2 regions of the Streptomyces sp. NPDC088246 genome follow, and region 2 is predicted to be linked to the other one. Evidence: riboswitches for the same ligand, from Rfam matches in the RefSeq annotation. Region 2 holds a riboswitch; the other holds the start of a gene.
What was found. Region 2 has a riboswitch for S-adenosylmethionine ahead of ACIPEK_RS06905 (aminotransferase class V-fold PLP-dependent enzyme). Riboswitches for the same ligand answer to the same signal wherever they lie in the genome.
Positions count from the first base shown of each region.

Region 1: another riboswitch for S-adenosylmethionine. It lies ahead of thrC (threonine synthase); the one in region 2 lies ahead of ACIPEK_RS06905 (aminotransferase class V-fold PLP-dependent enzyme).

Region 1 covers NZ_JBIURV010000004.1:111,831-127,060, reverse strand. Annotated here, with positions in the region: gene groL (chaperonin GroEL) at 1-465, opposite strand, end outside; gene ACIPEK_RS08095 (cold-shock protein) at 785-991, opposite strand; gene ACIPEK_RS08090 (MoaD/ThiS family protein) at 1,414-1,692, opposite strand; gene thrC (threonine synthase) at 1,722-3,023, opposite strand; SAM riboswitch class I at 3,042-3,169, opposite strand; gene ACIPEK_RS08080 (glucosyl-3-phosphoglycerate synthase) at 3,323-4,273, shown strand; gene ACIPEK_RS08075 (trehalose-6-phosphate synthase) at 4,318-5,709, shown strand; gene otsB (trehalose-phosphatase) at 5,721-6,599, opposite strand; gene ACIPEK_RS08065 (hypothetical protein) at 6,770-7,648, shown strand; gene ACIPEK_RS08060 (DUF3263 domain-containing protein) at 7,661-7,927, opposite strand; gene ACIPEK_RS08055 (helix-turn-helix transcriptional regulator) at 7,952-8,962, opposite strand; gene ACIPEK_RS08050 (MFS transporter) at 9,123-10,784, shown strand; gene ACIPEK_RS08045 (hypothetical protein) at 10,802-11,026, opposite strand; gene ACIPEK_RS08040 (hypothetical protein) at 10,992-11,231, opposite strand; partial or broken gene ACIPEK_RS08035 (sugar isomerase) at 11,190-11,357, shown strand; gene ACIPEK_RS08030 (ROK family protein) at 11,472-12,404, shown strand; gene nagA (N-acetylglucosamine-6-phosphate deacetylase) at 12,404-13,558, shown strand; gene ACIPEK_RS08020 (1-phosphofructokinase family hexose kinase) at 13,729-14,709, shown strand; gene ACIPEK_RS08015 (ketose-bisphosphate aldolase) at 14,768-15,230, shown strand, end outside.
Region 2 covers NZ_JBIURV010000003.1:367,716-382,945, forward strand. Annotated here, with positions in the region: gene ACIPEK_RS06855 (AMP-dependent synthetase/ligase) at 1-1,212, shown strand, start outside; gene ACIPEK_RS06860 (glycosyltransferase family 4 protein) at 1,304-2,446, opposite strand; gene ACIPEK_RS06865 (glycosyltransferase 87 family protein) at 2,557-3,807, shown strand; gene ACIPEK_RS06870 (hypothetical protein) at 4,010-5,266, opposite strand; gene ACIPEK_RS06875 (NlpC/P60 family protein) at 5,284-6,315, opposite strand; gene ACIPEK_RS06880 (NlpC/P60 family protein) at 6,553-7,581, opposite strand; gene ACIPEK_RS06885 (NYN domain-containing protein) at 7,866-9,227, opposite strand; gene ACIPEK_RS06890 (hypothetical protein) at 9,265-9,507, opposite strand; gene ACIPEK_RS06895 (rhomboid family intramembrane serine protease) at 9,669-10,421, shown strand; gene ACIPEK_RS06900 (Lrp/AsnC family transcriptional regulator) at 10,418-10,699, shown strand; gene ACIPEK_RS06905 (aminotransferase class V-fold PLP-dependent enzyme) at 10,780-12,231, opposite strand; SAM riboswitch class IV at 12,408-12,525, opposite strand; gene trpD (anthranilate phosphoribosyltransferase) at 12,609-13,673, opposite strand; gene ACIPEK_RS06915 (cytochrome bc complex cytochrome b subunit) at 13,800-15,230, opposite strand, start outside.

The DNA of each region.
Region 1 (15,230 bases), on a different contig from region 2:
CTGGGTGTCGGCGGCGGAGATGGAGGCGGTCGAAGCGATCTGCTCCTTGGTCTCCACGTCCTTGGCCTGCTCCAGGAGGGCGGCGGAGACGGCCTCGACGGCCTTCTCGATGCCCCGCTTGAGGGCCATCGGGTTGGCACCCGCGGCGACGTTGCGAAGGCCCTCGCGGACGAGAGCCTGGGCGAGAACGGTGGCGGTGGTCGTACCGTCGCCGGCGACGTCGTCCGTCTTCTTGGCGACCTCCTTGACCAGCTCCGCACCGATCTTCTCGTACGGGTCCTCCAGCTCGATCTCCTTGGCGATGGAAACACCATCGTTGGTGATCGTGGGGGCGCCCCACTTCTTCTCAAGGACGACGTTGCGACCCTTGGGGCCAAGGGTGACCTTGACGGCGTCGGCGAGCTGGTTCATGCCGCGCTCGAGACCGCGCCGGGCCTCCTCGTCGAACGCGATGATCTTGGCCATGTGAAGTGGTCCTCCCGGACAGGGGTGGATTTCTCCGGACCGAGTGGCGCCCGCGACGGACGGCCTGCGTGTCCGGTGGTTCCTTGCCCCACCGGACCTGCGGGCCTCACCGGCCCGGTCCAAGTTCTGTCACTCTCACCTGGAGAGTGCTAACGCCAATGATTAGCACTCGACCCCCTAGAGTGCAAGCGTCCGCCTCGGGGTGTGGACAACGACAGCCACTCACGGGTGGCCACGGACGCGGACGCACGGAGGGCCCGTACCTCAGGGGTACGGGCCCTCCGTGCGTGAGTAGTGTCGTTGGCCGACCGCGTCGAGCTCAGCCGACGGCGAGCTTGACCATGTCCGCCTGCGGCCCCTTCTGGCCCTGCGAGATCTCGAATTCAACTCGCTGACCCTCTTCGAGGGTGCGGTACCCGTCCATCTGGATCGCGCTGTAGTGGACGAAAACATCCGCACCACCGTCGACCGCGATGAAGCCGTACCCCTTCTCCGCGTTGAACCACTTGACGGTGCCCTGAGCCATGCCTAACTCCCCTATTACTGGCCCTTGCACAGGACCGCACTTCGCGGACCCGGGTCAGAACTCACCCCCCGACAGGAGAGGGTGCGTGCGCCGGAACGCGTCGACCGCGGCCGAATGTATCTGCCCAACTGCCCTCTGCAACAGGTCAATCGGACGAGAATTCTGGGCAGCACCGAACGCCCGAATATGAGGAATTCATGAGATTCCAGGGCAAGTCGGGCCAGGCAAAGGTGACTTATGGCGCAAGCAGATCGCACACTTTGGCTGCTTCTTGTCGCAGCCGGGCGCATTCTCATATGCGGGCGGCACGGGCAGCTGGGGGGACTTCCCACACTGTACCGCGCTCAACCATGCAGAATTGCCCCCTCCGCTTCTCTCGCGGAGGGGGCAATACCGATAACGCGGTGAAGTCGGACGGACGGTCAGCACCCGCCTGCGACTGCCGGGATGATCGAGATGCCCGCGCCGTCCGGCGTCGCCGTCTCCAGGCCACCCTCGAAGCGCACGTCGTCGTCGTTGACGTACACGTTCACGAAACGGCGCAGCTTGCCCTGGTCGTCCAGGACGCGGGCGGCGATGCCCGGGTGGTTCTGCTCCAGGGACTCGATGACCTGGGAGAGGGTCGAGCCCTCGGCCGGGACCTCGGCCTGGCCGCCCGTGTAGGTGCGGAGGATGGTGGGGATGCGGACCTTGACGCTCATGAGGGGTGCCTTTCTTCGGTCTCGGGTGGTCAGCTGGCGGCGAGGCCGGCGGCGCGGAACGCGTCCAGGCTCGGGCGGATCGTCGCGGTCGCCTGCGAGGTGGCGGCCACCGCGTCCAGGGTCTTGAGGCCGTCACCGGTGTTGAGGACGACGGTGGTCAGCGTCGGGTCGAGCAGACCGGCCTCGATGAGCTTCTTCGTCACGCCGACCGTCACCCCGCCCGCCGTCTCCGCGAAGATGCCCTCGGTGCGCGCCAGCAGCTTGATCGCGTCGACGACCTGCTCGTCGTCGACGTCCTCGACCGCGCCGCCGGTGCGGCGGGCGATGTCCAGGACGTACGGGCCGTCGGCCGGGTTGCCGATCGCCAGGGACTTGGCGATGGTGTTCGGCTTCTGGGGCCGCACGACCTCGTGACCGGCCTTGAAGGCGGTGGAGACCGGGGAGCAGCCCTCGGCCTGGGCGCCGAAGATCTTGTACGGCTTGTCCTCGACGAGACCGAGCTTGATCAGCTCCTGCAGACCCTTGTCGATCTTCGTGAGCTGCGATCCGGATGCGATCGGGATGACGATCTGGTCGGGCAGCTGCCAGCCGAGCTGCTCGCAGATCTCGTACGCCAGAGTCTTGGAGCCCTCGCCGTAGTACGGACGCAGGTTGACGTTGACGAAGCCCCAGCCCTCGCCGAGCGGGTCGCCGATGAGTTCCGAGCAGAAGCGGTTGACGTCGTCGTAGTTGCCCTCGATGCCGACCAGCTCACCGCCGTACACCGCGGCCATGACGACCTTGCCCTGCTCCAGGTCGTGCGGGATGAACACGCAGGAGCGGAAGCCGGCGCGGGCGGCGGCGGCACCCACCGCACCGGCGAGGTTGCCGGTGGAGGAGCAGGACAGGGTGGTGAAACCGAAGGCACGGGCGGCCTCGACGGCGATGGCGACGACGCGGTCCTTGAAGGAGTGCGTCGGGTTGCCGGAGTCGTCCTTGACGTACAGGCCGCCGGTGACGCCCAGCTCGCGGGCGAGGTTGTCGGCCTTGACCAGCTTGGTGAAACCGGGGTTGATGTTGGGCTTGTCCGCGACATCGGCGGGGACCGGCAGCAGCGGCGCGTAACGCCAGATGTTGTCGGGTCCGGCCTCGATGCGCTTCTTCAGCTCGTCGGGGGAGCCGCTCGGCAGGTCGTACGCCACTTCGAGCGGCCCGAAACAGGACGCGCAGGCGAAAATGGGGCCGAGCTCGAAACGCTCGCCGCACTCGCGGCAGGAAAGCGCCGCGGCGGGTCCGAGGTCGACAGCTTCGGCGGAAGAATTGGTGCTTACTGCAACAGTCTGCACGGCCATGATGGCGGAGGCCCTTTCTCCTCATCTTCCTTGCGACGCGTTTCGCCACAAGACGGAATTGGCACCTTCCCCACCGTGACCTCGCGGTCGGCAGGAGGGTTGCCGGGACTTCAACGGGCCGTTCCCTCAGTCCCTCTGGATGAGCGCTGTGGCACCGGATCAACGATCCAGGCATTTGTTGGCGGACTGACCCCGACATGCGACGGCCATCCGCGTTGTTCAAGACTGTAACCGAAGCACCGGACAGTTGAGATAGTCGTCCGAACCGCGAGATGGATCACATACAGGGAGTATCGACCGTGCTGGAAGAGGTCGAACGCTGGCTGGCCAGGCGTTCCTGGTCGGTCGCCGACCGCCCGCTGGACCGCATCCTGGCCGCCAAGGCCAGGGACCCGCGCCGCGGGAGCGTGAGCGTCGTACTGCCCGCGCTGAACGAGGAGGCGACGGTCGGCCATATCGTCGCGACGATCCGGCGCGAGCTGATGGAGAAGGTCCAGCTGGTCGACGAACTCGTGGTGATCGATTCCGGTTCCACGGACGGCACCGCGAAGGTGGCCCGGGAGGCCGGCGCCCGGGTGGTGCACCGGGACGGGATACTCCCCCGGATACCCGCCGTACCCGGCAAGGGCGAGGTGCTGTGGCGGTCGCTCCTGGTGACCGGCGGTGACATCGTCTGCTTCATCGACGCCGATCTGAGGGACTTCTCGGCGGACTTCGTCTCCGGCGTCGTCGGCCCGCTGCTGACCGACCCGAGCGTGCAGTTCGTGAAGGCGATGTACGACCGCCCCTTCGGTGACACCGCAGGTCAGGGGGGTCGTGTCACCGAACTGGTGGCCCGTCCGCTGCTCAATCTGCACTGGCCGCAGCTGGCCGGTTTCGTCCAGCCGCTGGGCGGGGAGTACGCCGTACGCCGCTCCCTCCTCGAACGACTGCCCTTCCCCGTCGGCTACGGGGTGGAACTGGGCCTCCTGGTCGATGCGCTGCACACGGTGGGCCTGGACGCGCTGGCCCAGGTCGACGTGGGGGTGCGCAAACACCGTCACCAGGACGGGCAGGCGCTCGGCCGGATGGCGGCGACGATCTACCGGACCGCTCAACTCCGTCTTTCCCGAGGTCACTTGGTGCGGCCTTCGCTCACCCAGTTCGAGCGCGGCGAGGACGGCTTCGTACCGCGCACCCATGCGGTGGACACCGAGGAGCGGCCCCCGATGCGCGAGATCGAGGAGTACGTTTCGCGCCGCGCGGCCTGACTTCGCACGTTTGGGCGGTTCGTGATCTGGCTAGATTCCGCAACATGGTCTCCGCGTACGAAGCCCAGTCCGCTGCCCAGGTCCTCGTTGCGTCCAACCGAGGCCCGGTGTCGTACACCCTCGCCACGGACGGATCACTCGACGCGAAGCGCGGCGGCGGCGGGCTCGTCTCCGGGCTGAGCGCCGTCAAGGACAAACTGTGGGTGTGCGCCGCGCTCGGTGACGGGGACCGGGAGGCGGTCCGGCGCGGGGTCGGTGAGCAGGGCGTACGGATGCTCGACATCGACGCGGCCGTCCACACGGACGCGTACAACGGCATTGCGAACTCGGTGCTCTGGTTCGTCCACCACATGCTGTACCAGACGCCGCTGGAGCCGGTCTTCGACGCGGAGTTCCGGCGGCAGTGGGCGTCGTTCGAGACGTACAACCGGGCCTTCGCCGAGGCGCTCGCCGAGGAGGCGGGCCGGGGTGCGTCGGTGCTGGTGCAGGACTACCACCTGGCGTTGGTGCCCGGCATGCTCCGCGAGCTCCGCCCCGACCTGCGGATCGGCCACTTCTCGCACACTCCGTGGGCCCCCGTCGACTACTTCCGCCTGCTCCCCGACGACATCGCCGAGCAGCTGCTGCACGGCATCCTGGGCGCGGACCGGGCGGCCTTCCTGACCCGGCGCTGGGCGGACGCGTTCATCGGCTGCTGTACGGAGATCCTGGGCGGCACCGGCCGGACCAGGATCGGGGTGCACGGTCTCGGTGCGGACGCGGACTTCCTGCGCGGGCGCGCGCACGAGGCGGACGTGGACGAGCGGATGGCGTCGCTGCGGAAGCAGGTCGGCCCCGGCCGGAGAACGATCGTACGAGTGGACCGAACGGAACTGTCCAAGAACATCGTGCGCGGCCTGTTCGCGTACCGCGAGCTCCTCGAAGAGCGGCCTCAATGGCGTGAGCGCGTCGTCCATGTCGCCTTCGCGTACCCCTCTCGACAGGACCTGGCGGTGTACCGCGACTACACGGCCGAGGTGCAGCGGGTCGCCGACGAGATCAACGCCGTGTACGGCACGGCGGGCTGGACGCCGGTCGTGCTCCACGTCAAGGACGACTTCGCCCGCTCGCTCGCCGCGTACCGGCTGGCCGACGTGGCACTCGTCAACCCGATCCGCGACGGCATGAACCTGGTCGCCAAGGAGGTCCCGGTCGTCTCCGACCACGGCTGCGCGCTGGTGCTGTCGCGGGAGGCGGGGGCGTACGAGGAGCTGGGCAGCGACGCGGTCGTGGTGAACCCGTACGACGTGTCCGCGACAGCGGCGGCTCTGCACGAGGCTCTGACGATGGCGGACGACGAACGGGCCGCACGCACGGAGCGGCTGGCCGCGGCGGCGGTGGCGCTGCCGCCGCAGCAGTGGTTCCTGGACCAGCTGGACGCGCTGCGGCGGGAGTGAGCCGGCGCGGGCTAGAGCTGTCGCGCCAGGGCTGCCAGGAAGCCGACGACTGCACCCGGGCCGTTCAGCAGCAGATCGGCCCGCTCGGCCAGTTCCGGCACTTCCGCGCTGCCGCTGCAGACCAGCAGGCCCGGGATGCCGTCGGGGCCCTCGGTGCGGAGCTTCTCCACGGCGGCGTATGCGGCGAGGTCACCCAGGTCGTCACCCGCGTACAGAACGGACTCGGCGTCCAGCTCCCGTACGTACCGCGCGAGCGCCACACCCTTGTCCGTGCCCGGCGGGCGCAATTCCAGGACCAGGCGGCCCGGTTCGACGATCAGCCCGTGCCGGGCGGCGAGCTCGCCGAGGGGGCCGCGCAGGGCCTCGAACGCGGCCTGCGGGTCGGCGGCGCGGCGAGTGTGGACGGCGAGCGCCTGGCCCTTCTCCTCGATCCAGGTTCCGTGCCATGAATCGAACCGGTCGAGCACGCCCGGGAGTTCGGCGCGGACTGCGGCCACGCCGGGGTGCGGGGCGGGGGCGTGGACGGTGCCGGAGACGGCGTCCCAGCGTTCGGCGCCGTAGTGGCCGAGGACGACGAGGTGGTCGAGTCCCGGTACTCCGGCGAAGCCGCCGTGCCGGACCGCGACGCCGGCCGGGCGGCCGGTGATCACAGCGATGGAGGCCACTTTCGGGGCGAGCGCGACGAGCGCGTCGACGGCGCCGGGGTGGGCGCGGGCCTGTTCCGGGTCCGGGACGATATCGGCGAGGGTCCCGTCGAAATCGAGTGCGACGACGGCACGGTCCGGGCGCGCGAGGATCGCGGCGAGGGCCTCTCGGCCGGGTGGGGTGGCGGGGGTCGGGAGCTCGGACGGGTTCTCGCTCGGCGCGGGTACGTGCGGATTGCTGCCCATGGGCCGAGCCTATAGGCGTACCGCCGGGCACAGCCATGGGCGACGTGGCATACGGGCGGCGTCCGCGGCGTGACGGACACGCAGCGGCTGACTGCCGCGCGGCCGGCAGCACACACCGGGCCAACGCCCGCAAGACGTGCGAGGGCAGGAAGAAGACGCGGTGGCGGAGCTTGATCGACGTGGACATCATCGGCGAGACCGACTCCCCGGAGAAGGCCGTCACTGCCACGATGACCTTCGACTGCGGCGCGGGCGTGCAGGAGGAAACGATGGGTGATGCGGTGCGGGACTCCACTCTGCTCATGGGCGTGCACGGAGTCCTCACCCGGCATCCCTGGCTCGCATCGCCCGAGGGCACTTCGGAGCCCGACGTCGACGTCTTCGGCCTGGCGGTGAACCGGGCCGAGGTCTACGGGTGGAGCAGCACCCTTCTGGGGGCCGGCATGGAGCTCGGGGGGAGCCGGTGGGGGCACAACGACGCGGGGGAGGACTGGAGGCAGGACGGGCGCGTACGGGAGATCGGCTGGCTCCAGGTGGACGTGGCCTCCCGCTTGAACCGGCAACGGCTGCCCGTCCTGCCGGTGGCGACGGTCCTTGGCGACGTGCTGCGGCAGGTGGGCGACATCCGCGTCACCGGCATGCACACCGTCGCACCGGTGCACCTGGCACCGGACCCCGCCGCCGCCCTCCTGTACACCGCCGGTTGGTATGAGCTGGCCGATCCGGGCTCGGTCAGGGAGATCACCGTGACCGTGTCGGGCCGCGAAGCGGAGCTGGCCGGCCGCGCCGGGCGCGTTCGTGACGAGGCGCTGGCGTGCACCTACGGACGCATGACCGTCGAGCCGGAAACCACCGATGTGGACCTCCCGGGCCTGGCTCTGCCGCTGACCGGCGAGGTGCAGAGCGAAGGGATGCGCCGGGCCCTGGCCTTCCGCTGCCGGGTGCCCGTGTGGTCCCTGGACGCGGCAGCCTGGATCACGGAGGTCTTCGTCGAGGCGCTGCGCGTCACCGGCACCGCGGAACCCGTCGTGATCACCGTCTCCCGCTGAGAGGGTGCCGTCTCAGCGACGCCCTCGCTTCGCGTCGCGGACCCGGCGCAGGCGGTTCACCGTCACCGGGTCCTCCTCCAGCGCGCGGCGGTCGTCGAGAAGCGCGTTCAGCAGCTGGTAGTAGCGCGTGGGCGAGATGCCGAGCTGTTCGCGGATCGCGCGCTCCTTCGCCCCGGGCCCGGCCCACGACTGCCGTTCGACGGCGAGCACGGCACGGTCCCTGGCGGAGAGGCCGACGGAGCCGTCTGTGTCGTCGGGGCCATTCGGAGGGGCGGTCATATCAGCCAACATATCGCCCGGGCTTTAGGCGGGGATTCCGGCTGACGGCCCCGAGTGCCTGCCGGTCCGGGGTATCGCGACGTCAAGGCGGCCCATCACTTCGCGGGCCGCTTCCGCGAGTTCGGGCGGGCCTTCGACGGTGAAACGGCAGTTGAAGGTGACCAGGAAGCCGATGAGCCCCGACCACGACCAGGCGCCCATCCGAATCCGGGTGATCCGCTCGTCGATCGCTTCGAAACTTGCCGCGCCTGGAGCCCACTTCGCCACCAGTGTCGCGGGACACTCCATCAGGACAGTGCCCCAGCAGGGCCAGGTGTCCGGGGTATCACCGCGATCGGGTTGGCTCTGGACGAAGCGGGTGATGTCCCCCTCGGGAACGTCCCGCCGGCCGAATCGCCAAGCGGTGGGGACCAGGTGTCTGATGCGGTCGAGCCGGTAGGTATGCCAGGAGTTCCTGTGCTGGTCGTAGGCCACCATGTACCAGCGTCCGGACCAGACGACGAGCCGGTGGGGTTCGGCCAGGACCTCGCTGTCCTCCACCGGGTCGAGGTTGATGGACCGGTAGGAGAACCTCACGAGGTCACGTTGTTGTGCGGCGGCGCTCAGTTGCGCCAGCAGTGCGGGATCGATCTGGGGCGGAGCAAGCTCCCAGGCGTTCTCGATCTGTTCGATGGAGAAGGTCGCAAGGCGGCGGGCCAGGTGGGGCGGCAGGAGCTCCCTGATGGAGTTCAGCGCACGCTTCGTGGCGTCCCCCATACCGGTCACTGAGGCCGGCGCTGTCTGGAGGGACAGCGCGATGGCAATGGCCTGCTCGTCGTCGACTATCAGCGGAGGGAGACGCGCTCCGCGGGACAACCGGTAGTAGCCGGAGGGGCCTTTTGTCGCCGTGACGGGGTAACCCAGTTCGCGGAGCCGGTTGATATCGCGCCGGACAGTCCGTGGGGACACGCCCAGCCGCTCGGCCAGCCCGTCGCCGGTCCACTCCTTCTGGACCTGAAGCAGACTGAGGAGCTCCAGCGTTCGGTTGGCGATCACGGATCGTCCTCCGGATTGATGTCAGTAGAGGTCAGAATGCGTCCTCTTCTTCTGCCATGGTGCCACGCGTCGGGGGCCGAGACGCGTCCCCGCCGGCCCCAGTACCTCGCCCTCGGCGACCGAACCGGGTGCGTTGCATCGAACAGAACAGAGGAACGCAGTGTCTGAAAATCCAACTCGGCCCTCATCAACCAACCGGGACGCTTGGCTGGGCCTGGTCGCCATTTCCCTCGGTGTGTCGCTGGTGGTCGTGGACTTCACCATCGTCAACGTGGTGATGCCGCCGATCATCGACGACCTCAAGATCTCGGCTTTCGGCGCCCAGTGGATCCAAGAGTCCTACGCGATCGTTTTAGCCGCTCTGCTGCTGGTGATGGGTCGTTTCTCGGACATCGCGGGAGCACGCCGGCTGTTCCTGATCGGGACCGTGATCTTCGGACTTGCGAGCGTCGCCGCAGCGCTGTCGCCCACCGGGGATCTTCTGATCACCAGCCGGTTCATGCAGGGCATCGGTGGCGCGATCGTCATACCGACATCGCTGGCTCTGCTCAACATGACCTTCCGGGGTCCGGACCGCGGCAAGGCCTTCGCCATCTGGGGATCCACGATCGGAGCGGCCGCCGCGGTCGGACCGTTGCTGGGCGGCTGGCTCGCCGAATACTCCTGGCGGTGGGCCTTCGGCATCAACATCTTTTTCGTGCTGCTGATCCTTGCGGGCGTCATGAAGTTCCTGCAGAAGTCCCCTCGGCAACCGGGCAAGATCGACGCTATGGGCGGAGTGCTGTCGGCGCTGGGCCTCGGACTTCTCGCATTCGGACTGATCGAGGGACGCGACTACGGGTGGTGGCAGCCGCGGAAGAGCTTCGGTCCCTTCGGGGACGGGGTGAATCTGTCGGTCGTCCCGGTCGCTCTGGTCACCTCAGTGGTGTGCCTCGTGCTCTTCCTGCTCCTGCAGGTTCGGTTGACCCGAAAGAACGGCACAGCGCCGCTGATGGACACCTCGTTGTTCGGCATCAAGTCCTTCAGTACGGGCAACATCGCGACGCTGATCATCGCATTGGCCGAGTTCGGCATCCTCGCTGTTCTGCCCCTGTGGCTTCAGTACACCTTGGGGTATTCCGCGGTCCAGACCGGGCTGATGGTCTTCGTCGTCGCGATCGGCAGTTTCTTCGCGAGCGGTGCGAGCTTCGGCATGGCCGAAAAGGCCGGCCCTATCGGCCTGGTCCGGATCGGCCTGGTTCTCGAGGCCATCGGTCTGTTGATGTTCGGCCTGCTGGCCAGCAGCGACTCCCAGTGGTGGGTCATCGGAATCGCCCTGTTCCTGTACGGCATGGGGGTCGGTTTTGCCACCGCGCAGGTCACCAACGTCGTCCTGGCGGACGTGCCGCCACAGCAGGCCGGCCAGGGATCCGGAATCCAGAGCGTCGCGCGTCAACTCGGCTCCGCGCTCGGCATCGCGATTCTGACGTCGACGTTCTTCACGACGCTGACCTCCGACCTGTCGGATCGGCTTGTCCAGCAGGGAACGTCCGCACCCGGAGCGGACCAGCTGTCTTCGGCAGTCTCTGACAGCGCGGGCGCGATGATCTCCGGGCTGAGTCAGAACCCGCAGACGGCATCGGCCGCCGCCGCTGCCCGTGATGCCATGTCCCACGCGATCCAGATCAACGGCCATACCTGCGCCGCACTGCTGGCGCTCGGAATGCTGGCGACCTTCCTCATCCCCCGGCGCAAGCCGGATGCCCAGCGGTGGGGAGAGGAGCACGCTCCCAGCGGGGCGCCGGATGCCGGCGTCGACGCCGAGCAGTCCCCCGCCTCTTAGCTAAGGGCCGCCGCCCGTTACTCCGCGTCCTCCGCCGCCCTCGCGTCCTGTGCGATCTTCCCCAGCACGCTCTCGGGGCTCCCGTTCGGCGCGACCGCGTTCCCGATGTGCTCCTTGATCGACTCGCTGGCCCGCGCCCAGGACATCTTGCCGAACGGGTAGAACTCCGAGTTCGCCGGCGCGGCCAGGAACTTCCACAGCGGCTTGTTACCCGGGATCGGACTCCATCGCTGCGGAAGCACTGTCGGTGACCGGCAGCAGGCCGTACTCGTCGGCGAAGTCGATGACGTTCTTGTCGGTGAACAGATAGTCGAAGAACTTGCCCATCTCCACACGGTGGCCGCGCTGCCCGAAGCCCGTGACCCAGTCGGCGACGCCCATCGATCCCCCTGTGGGGCCGCCGGTGCCGGCGATGTGGCACAGGTGGGCGGCACGCTGGTCGCGCATGCCACCGCGGACCCGATGGCGGATCCGATCCGGGCGCAGCGGCTGGCAGTCGAGCTCGCGACGTCGAAGGGGCACGACCCGGACCACCCGCGCAATCTCTCGCGCAGCGTGATCCTTTCGCCCTGAGCCCGCTGTCCGAGTCCGCTGCTGCGGGGTCACGGGCGCGATTTTGTATGGAGGCGCAACAAACCGCGATAGTGGACTAGACCTTTTGGGGTCCGTCGGGCGAAACTGTTTCCCGTGAAACACGTCATCGCCCTCGATGTGGGCGGCACCGGAATGAAGGCCGCACTGGTCGGGGCCGACGGCGCCCTGCTGCACGAGGCGCGGCGGGCGACCGGCAGAGAACGCGGTCCCGACGCCGTAGTGGAGTCGATCCTCACCTTCGCCGCGGACCTGAGGGCGTACGGCGAGGAGCACCTCGGCGAAAGCGCTGTCGCGGCCGGTGTCGCCGTGCCCGGCATCGTCGACGCCGAGAACGGGGTCGCGGTCTACGCCTCGAACCTGGGCTGGCGCGACGTACCCATGCGGGAACTGCTCGGCGAGCGGCTCGGCGGTGTCCCCGTCGCGCTCGGCCACGATGTGCGCACCGGCGGACTCGCCGAGGGCCGGATCGGCGCGGGCAAGGGCGCCGACCGCTTCCTCTTCGTACCGCTGGGCACCGGGATCGCCGGGGCCATCGGCATCGCGGGCAGCATCGAGTCCGGCGCGCACGGGTACGCGGGCGAGATCGGCCACATCGTGGTCCGGCCGGACGGCCCGGACTGCGGCTGCGGCCAGCGCGGCTGTCTGGAGACCCTGGCGTCCGCCTCCGCGGTGACCCGGGCCTGGGCCGCGGCGTCCGGCGATCCGACGGCGGACGCCGCGGACTGCGCGAAGGCCGTGGAGTCGGACGACCCGGCGGCTCTGGAGGTCTGGCGGAACGCGGTCGACGCGCTCGCCGCCGGGCTGGTCACCGCGCTGACGCTGCTCGACCCCAGCATGCTCATCATCGGTGGCGGTCTCGCCGAGGCCGGGGAAACCTTGTTCACACCACTCCGTGCGGCCGTCGAGGAACGTGTCACGTTCCAGAAGCTGCCCCACATCGTCCCGGCGGCCCTCGGGGACACCGCCGGATGCCTGGGCGCAGGGCTGCTCGCCTGGGATCTTCTCTCCACGGAGGTATCCGCCTGATGGCCGGACGCGCAGACAGCACAGTTCTCGCAGGTGCCCGGGTGGTGCTTCCCACCGGGACCGTCGAGGACGGCCGGGTGATCGTCGAGGGCCCCCGGATCGTCGGCGGTGCGGCGCAGGACGCCCGGACCGTCGACCTGAGCGGCCATTGGGTGGTCCCGGGCTTCGTCGACATGCACAACCACGGCGGTGGCGGCGCGTCCTTCACCTCCGGCACCGTGGACGAGGTCCTCACCGGTATCCGCACCCACCGCGAGCACGGCACCACCACACTGGTCGCCTCCACCGTCACCGGCGAGATGGACTTCCTCGCCCAGCGGGCCGGTGTCCTGTCCGAGCTGGTCGAGCAGGGCGACCTGGCCGGTATCCACTTCGAAGGCCCGTTCATCTCACCGTGCCGCAAGGGCGCGCACAGCGAGGATCTGCTGCGCCACCCGGACCCGGCCGAGGTCCGCAAGCTGATGGACGCAGCGCGCGGCACCGCGAAGATGTTCACGCTCGCCACCGAACTCCCGGGCGGCATCGAGTCGGTGCGGCTGCTCGCCGAGCACGGGGTGATCGCCGCGATCGGGCACACCGACGCGACGTACGAGCAGACCGTCGAGGCGATCGACGCGGGCGCCACCGTCGCCACGCACCTGTTCAACGCGATGCCGCCGCTCGCCCACCGCGAGCCCGGCCCGATCGCCGCTCTCCTGGAGGACGAGCGGATCACCGTCGAGCTGATCAACGACGGTACGCATCTGCACCCCGCCGCCCTGGAGCTGGCCTACCACCACGCGGGCGCCCACCGCGTCGCGCTGATCACCGACGCCATGGACGCGGCCGGCTTCGGTGACGGCCGGTACCAGCTCGGCCCGCTCGCGGTCGAGGTCAAGGACGGCGTCGCGCGGCTGGTCGAGGGCAACTCGATCGCGGGCTCCACGCTCACCCTGGACACCGCGTTCCACCGGGCCGTGACCATCGACAGGATTCCGGTCGGCGATGTCGTGCAGTCCATCTCCGCCAACCCTGCACGGCTGCTCGGCGTGTACGACAAGGTCGGCTCGCTGGACCCGGGCAAGGACGCGGACCTGGTGATCCTGGACGCGGACTTCACGCTCAAGGGCGTCATGCGCAAGGGCGAATGGATCGTCGATCCCCAGATCGGTTGATTTGGCCCGTTATTGACGGCGAGTCGAATACGTAACGAAGAGATGGCGGTTGGTCCGGGGGTCTGGGCCGACCGTCGCCTCTTTGACATGATCGCCTGGGAAACAGGCAGAGAAAGCGCATTCCGTCCAAGGATTCGCGCTCCGGAGCAGGGATCGAGGGAGCGGCCGCGGTGATCCTCACGGTCACACTGAATACGGCACTCGACCTGACGTACGGCGTCCCGGAGCTCGTCCCGCACGCCAGCCACCGCGTCAGCGACATGTCCGAGCGGCCCGGCGGCAAGGGCCTCAACGTGGCCCGGGTGCTCTCCGCCCTCGGCCACGAAACGGCAGTCACCGGCTTCGCCGGAGGCTCCACCGGAGCCGTGCTGCGCGAACTGCTGGCCGGCCTGCCGCCGCAGGACGCGGACACGAAGACCGAGAACGGTGCCACGCCCGCCGCCGCGCCGATCACCGACGCCCTCGTCACCGTCGCCGGGAACACCCGTCGCACGATCGCCGTCGTCGACCGGGCCACCGGCGACACCACCCAGCTCAACGAACCCGGCCCGCTCGTCACCGCCGACGAATGGACCGCCCTCCTCGGCCGGTACGAGGAGCTCCTCACCGGGGCCGACGCCGTCGCCCTCTGCGGCAGCCTGCCGCCCGGCATCCACGTCGGCGCCTACGCCGAACTGGTCCGCCTGGCCCGCACCGCCGGCGTCCCCGTGCTCCTGGACACCAGTGGCGAACCGCTGCGCCGAGGCATCGCCGCCCGCCCCGACCTGATCAAGCCCAACGCCGACGAACTCGCCCAGCTGACCGGCTCCCGCGAGCCGCTGCGTGCCACCCGCGACGCCCGCCGCCGCGGCGCGCACGGGGTCGTCGCGTCACTGGGCCCGGACGGCATGCTGGCAATCACCCCCGACGGCGTCTGGCGGGCCTCCCCGCCGGCCAAGGTCCTGGGCAATCCGACCGGTGCGGGCGACTCCGCGGTGGCCGGGCTGCTGTCCGGCCTCGTCGAGGGCCTGAGCTGGCCGGACCGGCTGCGGCGGGCGGTGGCACTGTCGACGGCGACCGTGCTCTCCCCGACGGCCGGTGAGTTCGACCGCGCGGCGTACGAGGAGCTGCTGCCGCGCGTCGGCATCGAGGAACACACCACGGCGGCCTGAGGCCGCGCCCGTCCCGGACCCGCGTTCAGCTGGTTCGAAGAAGTAGTAAGAGGTCAGCATGCCGCTCGTGAGCACCGGCGAACTCGTCTCCGCCGCCCAGGCCGAGGGACGCGGGATCGCCGCCTTCAATGTCATCACGCTGGAGCACGCGGAGGCCATCGCGGCCGGAGCGGAGCGGGCCGGAGCGCCCGCCATCCTGCAGATCTCCGAGAACGCCGTGAAGTTCCACGGCGGGCGGCTCTCCGCCATCGCCGCCGCGGCCGCCGCCGTCGCCCGCACCTCCGGCGCCCCCCTCGCGCTCCACCTCGACCATGTCGAGTCCGTGGAGCTGCTGCACCAGGCGCACACGGAGGGCTTCGGCTCGGTGATGTTCGACGCCTCCAAGCTGCCGTACGAGGAGAACGTGCGGGCCACGGCCGAGGCGGTGACGTGGGGTCATGAGCGCGGCATCTGGATCGAGGCCGAGCTCGGCAAGGTCGGCGGCAAAGAGGGCGAGGCCCCGCTCGACGCCCACGCCCCCG
Region 2 (15,230 bases):
TGCGTGCTCACGCACCGCAGCTTCTTCGCGGAGTGCGGCAATGTGGTGGAGCGGCTGAAGCCCCTCTTCCGTACCGGCGAGTGTTCGGTGCTGCTCTTCCTGCCCGCCGCGCATGTCTTCGGACGGCTGGTCGAGGTGGCCTCGGTGATGGCCCCGATCAAGCTCGGCTGCGTACCGGACATCAAGAATCTCACCGATGAACTGGCCTCCTTCCGGCCGACGTTGATCCTCGGTGTGCCGCGGGTCTTCGAGAAGGTCTACAACTCGGCGCGCGCCGGGGCGCAGGCCGACGGCAAGGGCAGGATCTTCGACAAGGCCGCGAACACGGCGATCGCGTACAGCCGCGCGCTGGGCACCCCTCAGGGCCCGTCCATGGGCCTGAAGTTCAAGCACAAGATCTTCGACCGGCTGGTCTACAGCAAGCTGCGGGCCGTCCTCGGCGGACGCGGCGAGTACGCGATCTCCGGCGGCGCACCGCTGGGCGAACGGCTCGGCCACTTCTACCGCGGTATCGGCTTCACGGTGCTCGAGGGCTATGGCCTCACCGAGACGTGTGCGGCCACCGCGTTCAATCCGTGGGACCGGCAGAAGATCGGTACGGTCGGCCAGCCGCTGCCCGGCTCGGTCGTCCGGATCGCCGACGACGGCGAGGTACTGCTGCACGGCGAGCACCTGTTCACCGGCTACTGGAACAACGAGGTGGCGTCGGTCGAGGCGCTGGCCGACGGCTGGTTCCACACGGGCGACATCGGCACGCTCGACGAGGACGGCTATCTCGCGATCACCGGACGCAAGAAGGAGATCATCGTCACGGCGGGCGGCAAGAACGTCGCTCCCGCGGTGATCGAGGACCGCATCCGCGGGCACGCCCTGGTCGCCGAGTGCATGGTGGTCGGCGACGGGCGGCCGTTCGTGGGCGCACTGATCACCCTGGACGAGGAGTTCCTGGGCCGCTGGGCCGAGGAGCACGGCAAGCCGGCCGGCTCGACGGCCGTGTCGCTGCGTGAGGACCCGGAGCTGCTGGCCGAGGTGCAGCGGGCGGTGGACGACGGGAACGCCGCGGTGTCCAAGGCGGAGTCGGTACGCAAGTTCCGCATCCTGGCGTCCCAGTTCACCGAGGAGGCGGGTCACATCACACCGTCGCTGAAGCTGAAGCGGAATGTGGTGGCGAAGGACTTCGCGGACGAGGTCGAGTCGATCTACCGGGGCTGACCGAAGCACGTGAGAGGGGGCCCGCACGGCGCGTGCGGGCCCCCTCTCACGTACTCGCGCGGGCTCCCTCGGCGTACCGCGTCACGTGGGCTCAGAGCAGCGCACGGAGCCTGTCGGCCAGCAGGTCCCAGCGCCACTTCTCCTCGACCCAGGCCCGCCCCCGCTCCCCCATCCGCTGCCGCAGCTCCGGGTCACGGAGCAGGGTGACGATCCGGTCGGCCGACTCCTCCACGGAGCCGCCGCGCACCACCCACCCGGTCTCGCCGTCGAGCACGGCGTCCGGCGCACCGCCCGAGTCGCCCGCCACCACCGGCAGTCCGGTCGCGGACGCCTCCAGGAAGACGATGCCGAGGCCCTCCACGTCGAGGCCGCCCCGACGGGTCCGGCACGGCATGGCGAAGACGTCGCCCGCGCCGCAGTGGGCAGGCAGTTCGTCCCACGGCACCGGCCCGGTGAAGCGCACCGAGTCGCCGACGCCCGTCTCCTCGGCCAGCCGCTTCAGCTCCTTGGCGTACGGTCCGCCACCGACGATCAACAGCACCGCGTCCGGTACCTGCGCCAGGATCGCGGGCATCGCGAGGATCAGCGTGTCCTGGCCCTTGCGCGGCACGAGCCGTGACACACAGACGACGACGGGCCGGTCCGAGAGCCCGAGCCGGGCCCTGATCAGGTCCCCGCCGGAGTCCGGGTGGAAGGTCTTCTCGTCGACGCCGGGCGGCAGTTGGACCATGCGGTCCGCCGCCTCGGGGCTGAGTGTGGTGGCGATCCGGGAGCGGGTGTACTCCCCCAGGTAGGTGATCGTGTCCGTGGTCTCGCCGATCCTGCCCAGCAGCTGCCGGGCCGCGGGCAGCTGGGCCCAGCCCGCCTCGTGCCCGTGCGTGGTGGCGACCAGGCGGCGGGCTCCGGCCCTGCGCAGCGCCGGAGCCATCAGCCCGAGCGGGGCGGCGGCGCCGAACCAGACGGATGTGCAGCCGTGTACGCGCAGCAGCTGCACCGCGCGCCGGGTGACCCGCGGGGTCGGCAACAGCATCGTCGTACGGTCTCGGACGACGGTGAACGGCTGCTCGGCGTCGAAGGCGGCGGTGGCCGCGATGCCTTCGGGGCTGCGCTTCCAGGTGGAGGTGTATACGACGATCTGTCCGGGGTCCAGGCGCAGTGCCATGTTGTGCAGGAATGCCTGGATGCCGCCGGGGCGGGGCGGGAAGTCGTTGGTCACGATCAGGGTCTTGTCCATCCCGGCCGACAGTACCGGGCGGCCGGGCCGATGGCTCTCGCACAGGCCCGGCGGGCATCATGGCTCGTCGTACCCACCGAGTACCCACTGACGAAACGGATGAGGCGTCCATGACGGGATCGACCGGCGCGCGGCTCGCTCTCGCGGTGTGGGCCCTCACCAGGGTCGCGCTGCTGCTCTGCGTCACGAAGGTGATCACGCTGCCCGGACCGGACGTGACCGGTGATGTCTCGGTGATCTACCACGGCTGGTCCGAGGTCCTGAAGACCGGTACGTACCCGCAGTCCGACGTCACCTGGCAGTACCCGCCCCTCGCCGCGCTCGCCATCCTCTCCCCCGCCCTGCTCCCGTTCCTGGACTACACCTCGGCCTTCTTCGTCCTCGCGTTCCTGTGCGACGGGCTGGTGCTGGGGCTGCTGCTGTACGCGGGCCGCCGGACCGGCCGGTGGACGGCGGGCGCCTGGGTGTGGGTGGCGGGGGTGCCGCTGCTCGGTACGACCGCGTACGCCCGCTACGACGTGATGGTGGCGGCGGTGGCGGTGTCGGCGCTGTTTGCGGGGGTTCGGCATCCGCGGGTGCTGGGGGTGCTGGCCGCCGTGGGTGCGCTGCTGAAGGTGTGGCCGGTGCTGATCCTGGCCGGTACCGCGCGTGGGCCGCAGACCCGCCGGGCGTGGACGGCCGCGGCGGTGGCGGCGGCCGGGCTGCTGGTGGTCTGCACCGTGGCGATGCCCGGCGCGCTGGCCTTTCTCGGCTTCCAGCGCGACCGGGGCACCGAGGTCGAGTCGCTGGGGGCACTGGTCTTCCATGTGTGGCGGCAGTTCGGCTGGCAGGGCCGGGTGGAGCTGCACTACGGCTCGATGGAGTTCCTGGGTCCGCAGGTGCCGCTGGTGAGCACGCTCGCCCTCGGCCTGTCCGTCGTGGCCTTCGGCTGGCTGCTGGTGTGGCGGCTGCGGGCCTGTGACTTCCGGGTGAACACCCCGGCCGACGCGGCGTTCACGGCGGTGCTGCTGTTCACGACGACGAGCCGGGTGATCAGCCCCCAGTACATGGTGTGGCTGGTCGGCCTGGCGGCGGTCTGCCTGGTCTTCCGCGACAGCCGGATGGGGCTGCCGGCCGTTCTGGTCCTGCTCGCCACGGGCATCACTCAGCTGGAGTTCCCGCTCGGGTTCGTCCATGTGGTGACCAGCGACGCGACGGGCGTGACGCTGATGTTCCTGCGCAACGGCCTGCTGGTCGCGGCGACGCTGATCGCCTGTCGGCAGCTGTGGCGGCAGACGGTGTCCGGGGTGCCGTACGAGGGCGACCGGCCGCCGGCCGCCCGGTCCGGCACCGGCCGGGAGGCTGAGCCGGTCGGCTCCTGAGCTCGTCTCGCTCGGAGCCTGTCGGGTGACCTCCGATCGGATAGCGGACGCGGTCCGGTGCGTGCGATTCCAAGGCGGAGGAGGGAGTCGACGCGAAGGGCCCCCCATGCCTTCAGCTATGGGGGAGTCGGTGACTGACGACAACGCGGGAAGCGTGCGTGCCAGGGCGTGGCCGCCCGGTCGGAGGCCACCCGACAGGCTCTCAGCCGAGCCGGGAGCGCAGATACTCCCGCCAGCGTGCCGTGAAGTCCTGCGGGGTCGTGGAGAGCACTTCCTGCATGGCCTGCTCCACCGCCCCGTCCCGCCCTGAGTGCCCTCCGACGGCCCGGTAGAAGGCGAAAAGCTTCTTCTCACCCCAGTGGTCGGCGATCAGCTCACAGGCCAGCCAGGCACCCTCGTACGCCCTCGCCAGGCGTGCGGGGTCCCCCGCGAAGCCGAAGTCCTCGTCCGTGGGGAGCTCGGCGGGCGGATCGCCGCGCAGGACGGCGCCGGCCAGTTCGGGCGCGGCCTGGGCGGCGGTACGGTCCTCGGCGCGGTAGGCCGCCCAGTCGGCGAAGCCCTCGGAGAGCCAGGTCGGGGTGGCGGCGGAGGTACGGGTGCGGGTGGCGACATGGGTGATCTCGTGGGTGAGGACGATCCGCTGTCCGAAGGTGCCGAGCATGCCGTACGCCTGCGGGTTGACGATCACCCGGTCCGCGGGCGCCCGGTCCGGACCGCCGGTCTGCGCGGTGGTGACGGCCGCGATGCCCCGGTAGTTCGCCGCCGGTGACCCCAGCAGATCCGCCATGTCCTCCATGGTGTGCGGTACGAGCACCACCACACGGCCTGCCCAGCGTTCCGGCCAGGCGTCCGAGACGGCGGGCACCGCACGGTCCGCGGCCCGGGCGATCCGGCGCAGCTCCTGCTCGGTGCGCCCGACCCCGAGGACGAGGCTGTGCTTTCCGTCCACCACCTGGACATCGCCCTGCTGCCAGAGCTGCCGGCCGCTGTCCTTGGCCGCCCGGTCGCCGACGATGTACCAGCGGTCGTCCGCGCTGTCCCGCCTCAGATCGAGCACCCGGTCCGCGGCGACCGGTGCGGCGTCGTAGCCCTTGATCCGGTAGCGCAGCTGTATGTCCGCGGTCGCCCGGTCGGTGCCCTGTCCGGTCACGTCCGTCAGCCGGTACGACCATGAGCTCAGCGGTACGTCCGCGAGGTTGTCCAGTTCCCGGCGCTGGGCCGTGCGCAACCCGGTGGCCCGCGGGTCTATGGCGGCCAGATAGGCGTCCGTGTCGTGGTCCAGCACGGCGGCCGCGCGGCGGTCCAGGGTGGCGCGGATACCTCGGGCGGTGGAGTCCGGGGCGGCGCCGTCGTCGGGGGCCGCGCAGGCGGAGACGAACAGCAGCCCGGCAAGCAGCACTCCCGCCGTACGCCGTCCTCCGATACGTCCCCGCCGTGCGGTACGCCGTCTGTCAGCCACCCGGTCGAGGGTACGGGTCAGATACGGGTGACCGAGGAGACGGGCATCATGCCGACGGGGTCGTGGCGCACCGGGGCGCCCGGGTACGGGGCGTGGATCACCTGGCCATTGCCGACGTACATGCCGATATGGCCGGCGTCCGCGCGGTAGGCGACCAGATCGCCGGGGCGGGCCTCGGAGAGCGGCACCATGTGTCCCGCGTACCGCTGGGCCTGTGAGGTGCGCGGCAGGCTGACTCCGGCCTGGGCGTACGCCCACTGCATCAGCCCGGAGCAGTCGAATCCGGCCGGCCCGTTGGCCCCCCAGATGTACGGGCGGCCCAGTGCCTGCCGGACCGCCATGACGGCTGCGGCCGCCCGTGCGGAGTCGGCCGGCAGACCGGCCGTGGCCGGGAACACGTCGTCGCGGCCGGAGCGCGAGGACCGCTCGAAGTCCGCCCGGTCGGCGCCGGGCAGCGCGTCCAGCAGCTGCTTGGCCCGGGCGAGCTTGCCCTCGACGGTCCGTTTGTGGCGGGTGGCGGCCGCCCTGTTGCGCTCCAGATCGGCCAGCGCCCGGGCGGCCTCCGCGCGGGTCTGCGCGAGAGAGCGCTGAGCCTGCTGGAGCCGGCGCAGCTCGGTGGCCTGATGCTCGGTCAGCCGGTCCAGGGTGGCCGCCCGGTCGAGGTAGGTGTCCGGGTCGGAGGAGAGCAGCAGAGCGAGCGAGGGATCGAGGCCGCCCGAGCGGTACTGAGCGCTCGCCACCGAACCGAGCGCCGTACGCATCCGGTTGAGGCGTTCCTGGTCGCGGGCCGCCCGGTCCTGAATCCGCGTCAGCTCGCCACGCAGCCGGTCGGCGTTCTCACCGGCCTTGTTGTACTGCTCGGTGGCCCGCTCCGCCTCGCTGTACAGCCGGTCGAGCCGGGCCTTGGCGGTCCGGGGCGTGTCCTGCGGGTCGGCGTTCGCGGTGGCCGCCCCGAGGGTGGCGGCCGCGGTCGCCGCCGCGGCCGACAGAACAGTGACCCGGGCGCCCCGGTTGAGGCCGGGCTGTGTGGAACGGCGATGGGACACCACTGGACGCCGCACTCCCTTCCGCTGTACGCAGACGCGCGCAGCCCCTGCCGCCCGGGGCGGGCGGACCGACGACCGGGAGCTGCACGGCAGGCAGACAGTAGTCGGACGGTTACGGAGCGGCCAAAGGCCGCGCCGGGCGGCAGGGCGGCAGAAACGGCGACGCCCCGCCGGTGACCTGTGGTCTCCGGCGGGGCGGACTGTCTGCGCGGGCGCGGGAATTCGCCCGTTCGGGCGTCGTCAGCCGACGCGCACGCCGAACTGGAAGCTGCCGATGGTGTTCATCGACTCGTAGCGGACGAACGTGCCCGGGTACGGGGCGTGCAGGACGGTGTTGTTGCCCGCGTAGAGGCCCACGTGCTCGGTGTTGTTGAAGAAGACCAGGTCTCCCGGCTTCAGTGCGCTGCGCCCGATATGGACGCCGTCGTTGACCTGGGTGTATGTGACCCGGGAGATGCTGACGTTGGCCTGGGCGTAGGCCCACTGGGTCAGCCCGGAGCAGTCGAAGGATCCGGGGCCGGTACCGCCACGGCCGTACGGCTTGCCCACCTGGGTGGCGGCGGCGTTCAGGGCGGCGGAGCCCCAGGCGGAAGCGGGGGCCTCGTTGCCGAGTTCGACCCGGTCGCTGGCGGCGCGGCTGGCACGCTGGTCGTCCTCGCGCATCTTCGTGCGCTCGGCCTGGGTCATCGTGTTGAGCAGGCGCTGCGCCTCGGCCAGCTTGTCCTGGAGCTTCTTCTTCTTCGCGCCGAGCGTCTTGCGCACGTCCGCGAGGTCACCGAGCTTGTCCTGGGCCTCCTTGCGCTCCTGCGCGAGGACCCGCTGCTTCTCCTGGATCTCCCCCAGGGTCTCGGTCTGCTTGGCCGTCAACTGGTCGAGGGCCGAGGCCTCGTCGAGGAAGGTGTCCGGGTTGGACGAGAGGAAGAGCTGCACCGACGGGTCGATGCCACCGGAGCGGTACTGGGCGGCGGCGAGCGAACCGAGGCCGTTGCGCAGGTTGTTGATCTCCTGCTGGCCGCGGGCCACCTTGTCCTGCAGCGCGCCGACTTCCTTCTCCAGCTTCTGCTGCTTCTCCTTGGCGCCGTAGTACTGCTCATTGGCCGCGCCGGCCTCGTGGTTGAGCTTGTCGACCTTCGCCTTGACCTCGCCCTTGGAGGGCTTCGGATCGGCGTGGGCGGCCTGGGAGGTCAGGGCCACGGCCGCGGCGGCGGTCACGGTGAGCACGGTCACACGGGCGCGGCTCGGCTGCTTGGGACGACGGTGGGACGCCACGGAGGCGAGCTCCTTCTTCCTCGAGCCGCCTACCGGGCTGTGGGGGACATGAATCCCCGGCTCCGTGCACGTCACGGACTCGGCGGTGCCTTCGCCGTCACCCCGAATGGGTGATCAACCGTGCGAAGGTTCGAGGCCTGACCCTAGTGACCAACTTGTGATCAGTTCAAATCCTCACAAGAAAAATCTCGTCACAGGCCGCACTTCTTTACCCACGACACACGGGGTGTAGCGGTGACTTGACGGTCCGTTCCCTGAATTCCACCGAGACCCGGCAAGTGCCACTAGACGCGCGAAAGGCGCTTCAGGAGCAAGACGGACGCAACGGGCCTGGCGCCCGCCTTGGCCACTCCGTCGGCGACTTCGCGGTCGGTGGAGACCACCACGACGGGCCGGCCCGGCGGTTCGGCGCGCGCCAGCTGACGGATGAGTTCATCAGCGGTCACACCGGGCTTGCTGAACAGCACCCGGACCCCGCGCGGCGGTGCGAGCAGCACCGGGGCGGCCAGTTCGGCACCGTCGAAGACACAGGTCATCTCGGCACCGGTCTGCGCCGCGAGCACCGCGAGACCGCCCAGCAGCCTCAGCCGCTGCTTCTCCAGCGGCAGCTGCGGATAGCCGGTCTTGGTGACGTTGTAGCCGTCGACGATCAGATGCGCCTGCGGCAGCGCGAGCAGCTGGTCGAGCAGGGCCGGGTCGGTCTCCGAAAGGGCCCTGGCGGCAATGTCCTTGGGCGACATCCGGCCCGGCTCCACCGCGTCAACACTGTCCGCGGGGCGGATGGAGGAGGGCGGCAGGGCCAGTTCGCGACGGAGCCCGCGGGCCGCGTCGAGCACCGTGTCCAGCAGCAGCCGCAACCGCATGTCCTCGACCGAGCGGCCCTCCCTGGCGGCCCGGCGGCCCGCCTCTACGGACGCCTCGGCCTCACCGAGCCGCGCCTTGAGCCGACGGCTCTCGCTCTCGGCCGCGGAGACCTGGGCGGCCGCCTCGGACCGTACGGCGTCGGCCTCGGCCCGGCTGCGGCGCAGCGCGGCCTCGCCGCGCTTGACCTCGTTGACGACACTGCGCAGTTTGCGCTGAAGGGATTCGACTTCCTTGCGGGCCGCGTCCAGCTCTCCGCGGAGCCGTTCGGTCTCGCTCTTCGTCTGGGAGCGGGCCTGGGCGAGTTCCTCGCGCAGCCGTTCCAGCTCACGGCGGCTCTCCTCGTCGGCGCGCTCGGCACCGGCCCGCCGAGCCTCCTCGCCGGCGGCGGTGACCAGCTTGACCCAGCCGGCCGGGCGCAGCACATAGGCCGCGGCGGCCACATCGACGGGGTCGGCGGCGGCGGGCGGCGAACCGGCCTCCAGCGCGGCCGTCAGCTCCGGCTGCCCCTCCTTGAGCCGTTCGCCGATGCGCCGGCGGAACAGTGCGTCGCCCTCCAGCGCGGCCGCCATCGCGTTCCCGGCAAACTTGGCGCGCCGGGTCGGGGTGAAGCGGGCGTACTGCCTCAGCTGGGCCGGCAGTTCGGTGACCGTCAGGTCGCCGAACGCGTCCGAGACCAGCGCGACGACCCGTCGCCGTACACCTTCGGGCAGCGGGCGGTCGAGCGCCTCGACGGCGTCGTCGGCCGCCTCGGCCGACTCGGCGCCGCTAGCGGGCTGCTCCACCATCCGTCACCCCAAATTGTCTGTCCGCCCGGCCCCGTCAGGAGTCGGCACCCGGCCTGTCCACCAGTTCGATCTGATCCACCGCGTTGCACCACCGGCAGCGCACCGACTCGATGGTCTCACTGACCACCTCGCGTTCCTCGACGGTGGACTCCCCGGCCAGGTCGAGATGGACGTATTCGATGACCTTGGAAGAACGCGTCACGTCGAACCGTGTGAGATTTCCGCAGAGCGTGCAGCGCCAGCGGGTCCCGTCGGTCGGCTGGGGAACCGTCGTCATCGTGCGTCCTCTTTCGTCGAGCCTCGTGCTGCCTGCTTCAAGGATCTCGCGGTGCGCCGTCGAACTGCGGATGTCCTGCCGTAACCCTACGGCCTGGCCACGTCCCCCCGACACGGCGAGGCGGTCTGTCCCGTTCCCTCCGCTTGCGTCATGCTCTGTTCATGATCGATCGGCGGGCTGCGGCCGCCAGATTAACCAGTGGACTCCTACGGACGCTCACCTCGGGCGGACCGCCCGTGGCCTATGCCCTGATCGCCCTGTGCTGTCTGGTCTTCCTGATCAGTCCGCTCTCCGGCTTCAACCCGTCCTACGGCACCGCCGACGCCCTGCTCGCCGCCCAGGCCGGATACTTCGAACGCTGGGGCGTGATCCCGAGCGAGCTGTGGGACGGCTCCGCACGGGCCCTGCTCACCCCGCTCACCGCCCTCTTCGTGCACGGCAGCTGGCTGCATCTGCTCGGCAACATGCTCTTCCTGTACGTGTTCGGGGCGATGACCGAGGAGCGCATGGGCCATGCCGAGTTCACCTTCTTCTATCTCGGCTGCGGCTATCTCGCCCTGGTCTCCTACGCTGCCGCGCACGCCACGTCCGACCAGACGCTCGTCGGTGCGTCGGGGGCGATCTCGGCGGTGCTGGGGGCGTTCCTCTACCTGTTCCCCAGGGTCCGGGTCACCAGCCTGTTCCCGTTCCTCTTCTTCCTGCCGCTGCGCTTCCCCGCCTGGATCGTGCTGATCTTCTGGTTCGTCCTGCAGTGGCTGGCGGTCCGGGGCGCGGGCAGCGGGGGCCCCGGCGTGGCCTATCTGGCCCATGTGGTCGGCTTCGCTCTCGGCTTCCTCTACGCCTGGGGGCGCTACCGGCGTACGGATAGAGTGAAGACTCCAGCCACGGCCACCGAGGGAGAAAGCCAGCCGTGATCACCGCGATCGTGCTCATCAAAACCAGCGTGGACCGGATTCCCGAGATCGCCGAGGCCATCGCAGCGCTGGACAGCGTCAGCGAGGTCTTCTCGGTCACCGGTACGTACGACCTGATCGCCATGGTCCGGGTGGCCAAGCACGACGATCTGGCGGACGTCATCCCCGGCCGGATCAGCAAGATCCCCGGCGTCGAGGCCACCGACACGCATGTGGCCTTCCGTACGTACTCGCAGCACGACCTGGAGGCCGCCTTCGCCATCGGCCTCGACGCGTAGGTACGCCCCTTATTACGGCGTAGCACTTCGGCGGGGGACGGGCAGCCGAGCCCGTCCCCCGCCGAACTGTTGCACGCCCGTCAGAGCTGCGCTGCGCCCCGGTCCGGGACGCAGCGGCCGTCCTCGGTGCGGTACTTCCACTGGGCGCCCTTGCTCACCAGTTCCTTGACCGCGCGCACGAATCGCTCGATGTGCTCGTCCGGCGTGCCGGCGCCGAAGCTCACCCGGATCGCGTTGAGCGAGGGGGTCCCCCCGGTCGAGTCCGTTCGGGACTGGGGGAGTTCGCCCGGCTCGGCCTCCGGCGCACCGCACTCGCCGGCCTCCTGCGGGTCGCTGCCCAGCAGGGTGCGGACCAGCGGATGGGCGCAGAACAGTCCGTCGCGGACCCCGATGCCGTACTCGGCGGAGAGCGCGGCGGCGAAGTGCGAGCTGTTCCAGCCCTCCACCACGAAGGAGATGACGCCGACCCGCGGGGCGTCGTCGCCGAACAGCGAGAGCACCTTGACCTCGGGGACTCCGGCGAGTCCGGTCCGGACCGCGGTGACGAGCTGCTGCTCCCGCGCGACCAGGTTGTCGAAGCCCGCCTCGGTCAGCGCCTTGCAGGCGGAGGCGATGGAGTACACCCCGATGACGTTGGGGGAACCGGCCTCGTGGCGGGCGGCGGTGGAGTGCCACTCGACGTCCACGCCGCCGTCGGTGCGACGGGCGACCTTGCGCGAGGCGCCGCCGCCGGCCAGGTAGGGCTCGGCCTCCTGCAGCCAGTCGGCGCGGCCCGCGAGGACGCCCGAGCCGAACGGCGCGTACAGCTTGTGTCCGGAGAAGGCGACCCAGTCGACGTCCAGCTCTGCGATGTCGACGGGGTGGTGCGGGGCGAGCTGCGCGGCGTCCAGCACGATCCGGGCACCGTGCGCGTGCGCGGCGGCCGCCAGTTCCTTGACCGGCCACAGCTCGCCGGTGACGTTGGACGCGCCGGTGACACAGACCAGCGCGGGGGCAATGGGGCCTCCCCTGCTCGAACGGAGCTGAGAGCTTGGGGAAGGGTCACGGTCGGCGAGCGCCCGCTCCAGCGTCTCGACGGCCTGGGCCGGGGTGCGCGGGGCGTTCAGGTAGGTCACCCGGGCGTCGCGCCACGGCAGCAGCGAGGCGTGGTGCTCGGTCTCGTACACGAAGACCTGGCAGTCGGCGGGGACGACGGCGGCCAGCAGGTTGAGGGAGTCGGTGGTCGAGCGGGTGAAGATCACCTGGTCGTCGGCGCGGCAGCCGAGGAACTCCGCGACGGTCGCGCGGCTGTTCTCGAAGAGGTCCGTGGAGAGCTGCGAGAGGTACCCGGCGCCGCGGTGGACGCTGCCGTAGTACGGGGCGTACGCGGCAACGTCGTCCCAGACGCGCTGCAGGGCCGGGGCGCTGGCGGCGTAGTCGAGAGCGGCGTACGTGACTTCACCACCCGTGACCAGCGGAACCGTTACATCCCTGCCCAGAACCGGCAGAGGGGCACAAAGCGACTGGTCGGCGGCAGCGGTGAAGACAGACATGGCGAACTCCCGTAACAGGCAGGCGAATTGCATGCGCCGGCGGATGCGCGGCAGCGCAGCAGAAGGTGAAAAAAGGGTGTGCGGAGAAGGGCCGACAAGCCCTATCGCATTCGCTTGCTCACAAGAGACTCCCTAGGGACCAGGACCCCGGGGGCTGGCATTCACAGATGCCGAGGGGCCCGCGCTTGCCGCAGACCTCGCTGCCTACGGCCTGGTCTTCACCCGGGGCACCCCGCCACGGACGGAGGGTTGCCGGACAGCGGGCCGGGGCCGTAGTCGCTGTCACTCATGACCTGCCCAGCATCTTGCCATACGCGCGTCAACGCGCAAGGCGCGGTCCAAGATCTGGACCGCGCCCTGCGTCACATTCCGTCCGGTCAGGCGTTGCTGACCGCCACCCAGCGCTCCAGCGCCTGCCGGGCCGCCCCCGAGTCGATGGACTCTGCGGCCCTCGCGATCCCTGCGGCGAGCTGTTCGTTCAGCGTGCCGTCCGTCGGGTCCAGCGCGACCAGCGCCGCTGCCGAGTTGAGCAGCACGGCGTCCCGTACGGGGCCTCGCTCCCCGGCCAGCACCCGGCGGGCCACATCCGCGTTGTACGAGGCGTCGGCGCCGCGCAGCGCCTGTACCGGCACCAGCTCCAGACCGACGTCGCGCGGGTCGAACGCCTCCTCGCGCACCGATCCGTCCCGGACCACCCAGACCCGCGAGGTCGCGGTGGTCGTCAGCTCGTCCAGGCCGTCGTCACCGCGGAAGACCAGCGCCGAATTGCCGCGCTCGGCGAGAACGCCGGCGACGATGGGCGCCATCCGCAGGTCGGCGACGCCGATGGCCTGGGAACGCACCTTGGCCGGGTTGGTGAGCGGCCCGAGGATGTTGAACGTGGTCGGGGCACCGAGTTCCTTGCGGGCCCTGGCCACGTACCGCAGGGCGGGGTGGAACTTCACCGCGAAACAGAAGGTGATGCCCGCCTCCTCGGCGACCTCGACGACCCGCTGCGCGCTGAGCTCCAGATTGACGCCGAGCTTCTCCAGCACATCGGAGGAACCGCTCGCCGACGAGGAGGCGCGGTTGCCGTGTTTGACGACCTTGGCGCCGGTACCCGCGATGACGATCGCCGACATCGTGGAAATGTTGACCGTCTTGGCGAGGTCGCCGCCGGTGCCGACGATGTCGACCGTGCGACCGGGTACGCGGATCGTGTTGGCGTGCTCGTACATCGCGCGCACCAGGCCGGACACCTCGTCGACCGTCTCGCCCTTGGCGCGCAGGGCCACCGCGAAACCGGCGATCTGCACATCGGTCGCCTCACCGCTCATGATGCGGTCCATCGCCCATGCGGTGTCGTCCGCGGTCAGGTCCTCGCCGCGCAGCAGCGGGTTCAGCACGCCGGGCCAGGAACGGTCCGCCACGCTGTCGCCGCCGACCGGGGTCACAACGTTCATGGTCCGCTCCTGGGGGTCCATAGCCGATAAAAGGGGTTGCCCCCCACCCTATCGAGCGCCACGGACAGCGAAGAGCCCCGTCCATCGGATGGACGGGGCTCCTGCTGTGGCGATCAGTTCAGGCGATCAGTGGTGACCGTGGCCGCTGGTGATCTCCTTGTACTCCTCGGCGGTGGGCTTGGCGATCTGGTTGTCCTCGCCGTAGTAGCCCTTGCTGAGCCTGGCCCGCAGCTTCTGCAGTACGGGCACCTTGCGCTCGACACCGTTCTCGTCGACCGTCGGGCCGATCTCGACCGGCTTGTACTGCTCGTGCGCGGTGAGCGTGTGCAGCTGCTCGGGGCCGAGCGGCTCGTGGATCTCGACGAACTCACCGTGCGGCAGGCGCTTGATGATGCCGGACTCGCGCCCGTGCAGCACCTTCTCCTTGTCGCGGCGCTGGAGGCCGAGGCAGATCCGCCTGGTGGCGATGAACGCGAGGACCGGGCCCACGAAGATGAAGATCCGGACGAACCAGGAGATGGCGTTCAGCGACAGGTGGAAGTGCGTGGCCCACAGGTCGTTGCCACCGCCGATGAAGACGATGACGTACTCGGTGATCCAGGCGACACCGAAGGCCGTCCGGGTCGGGGCGTTGCGCGGGCGGTCCAGGATGTGGTGCTCGCGCTTGTCCCCGGTGACCCAGGACTCGACGAACGGGTAGACCGCGATGATCGCGAGTACCAGTCCGAAGGCCATCAGCGGGATGAACACGCCCAGGACGAGCGTGTGACCCCAGAGATTGATCTCCCAGCCAGGCATCACTCGGATCAGACCCTCGGCGAAGCCCATGTACCAGTCGGGCTGGGCGCCGGTGGACACCTGGTCCGGGCGGTACGGGCCGATGGCCCAGATCGGGTTGATCGAGGCGATGGCCGCGATGACGGCGATGATGCCGAAGACCAGGAAGAAGAAGCCACCGGCCTTCGCCATGTACACCGGCAGCAGCGGCATGCCGACGACGTTCTTGTTGGTGCGGCCGGGACCCGCGAACTGCGTGTGCTTGTGGTAGAAGACCAGGATCAGGTGCGCCACCAGCAGGCCGAGCATGATGCCCGGCAGCAGCAGGATGTGGATCGAGTAGAACCGGGCGACGAAGTCGTGGCCGGGGAACTCTCCGCCGAACAGGAACATCGAGATGTACGTGCCGACGATCGGCATCGACAGGATCGCGCCCTGGGTGAAGCGGACACCCGTACCGGACAGGAGGTCGTCCGGGAGCGAGTAGCCGGTGAAGCCGGTGAACATACCCAGCACGAACAGCAGGAAGCCGAACAGCCAGTTGATCTCACGCGGCTTGCGGAACGCACCCGTGAAGAAGACGCGCATCATGTGCACGAACATGCCGGCCAGGAAGATCAGCGCGGCCCAGTGGTGGATCTGGCGAACCAGCAGACCACCGCGGACGTCGAAGCTGATGTCCAGCGTCGAGGCGTAGGCCTCGGACATCTTGATGCCCTGCATCGGCTCGTACGAGCCGTGGTACACGACTTCGTTCATGCTCGGGTGGAAGAACAGCGT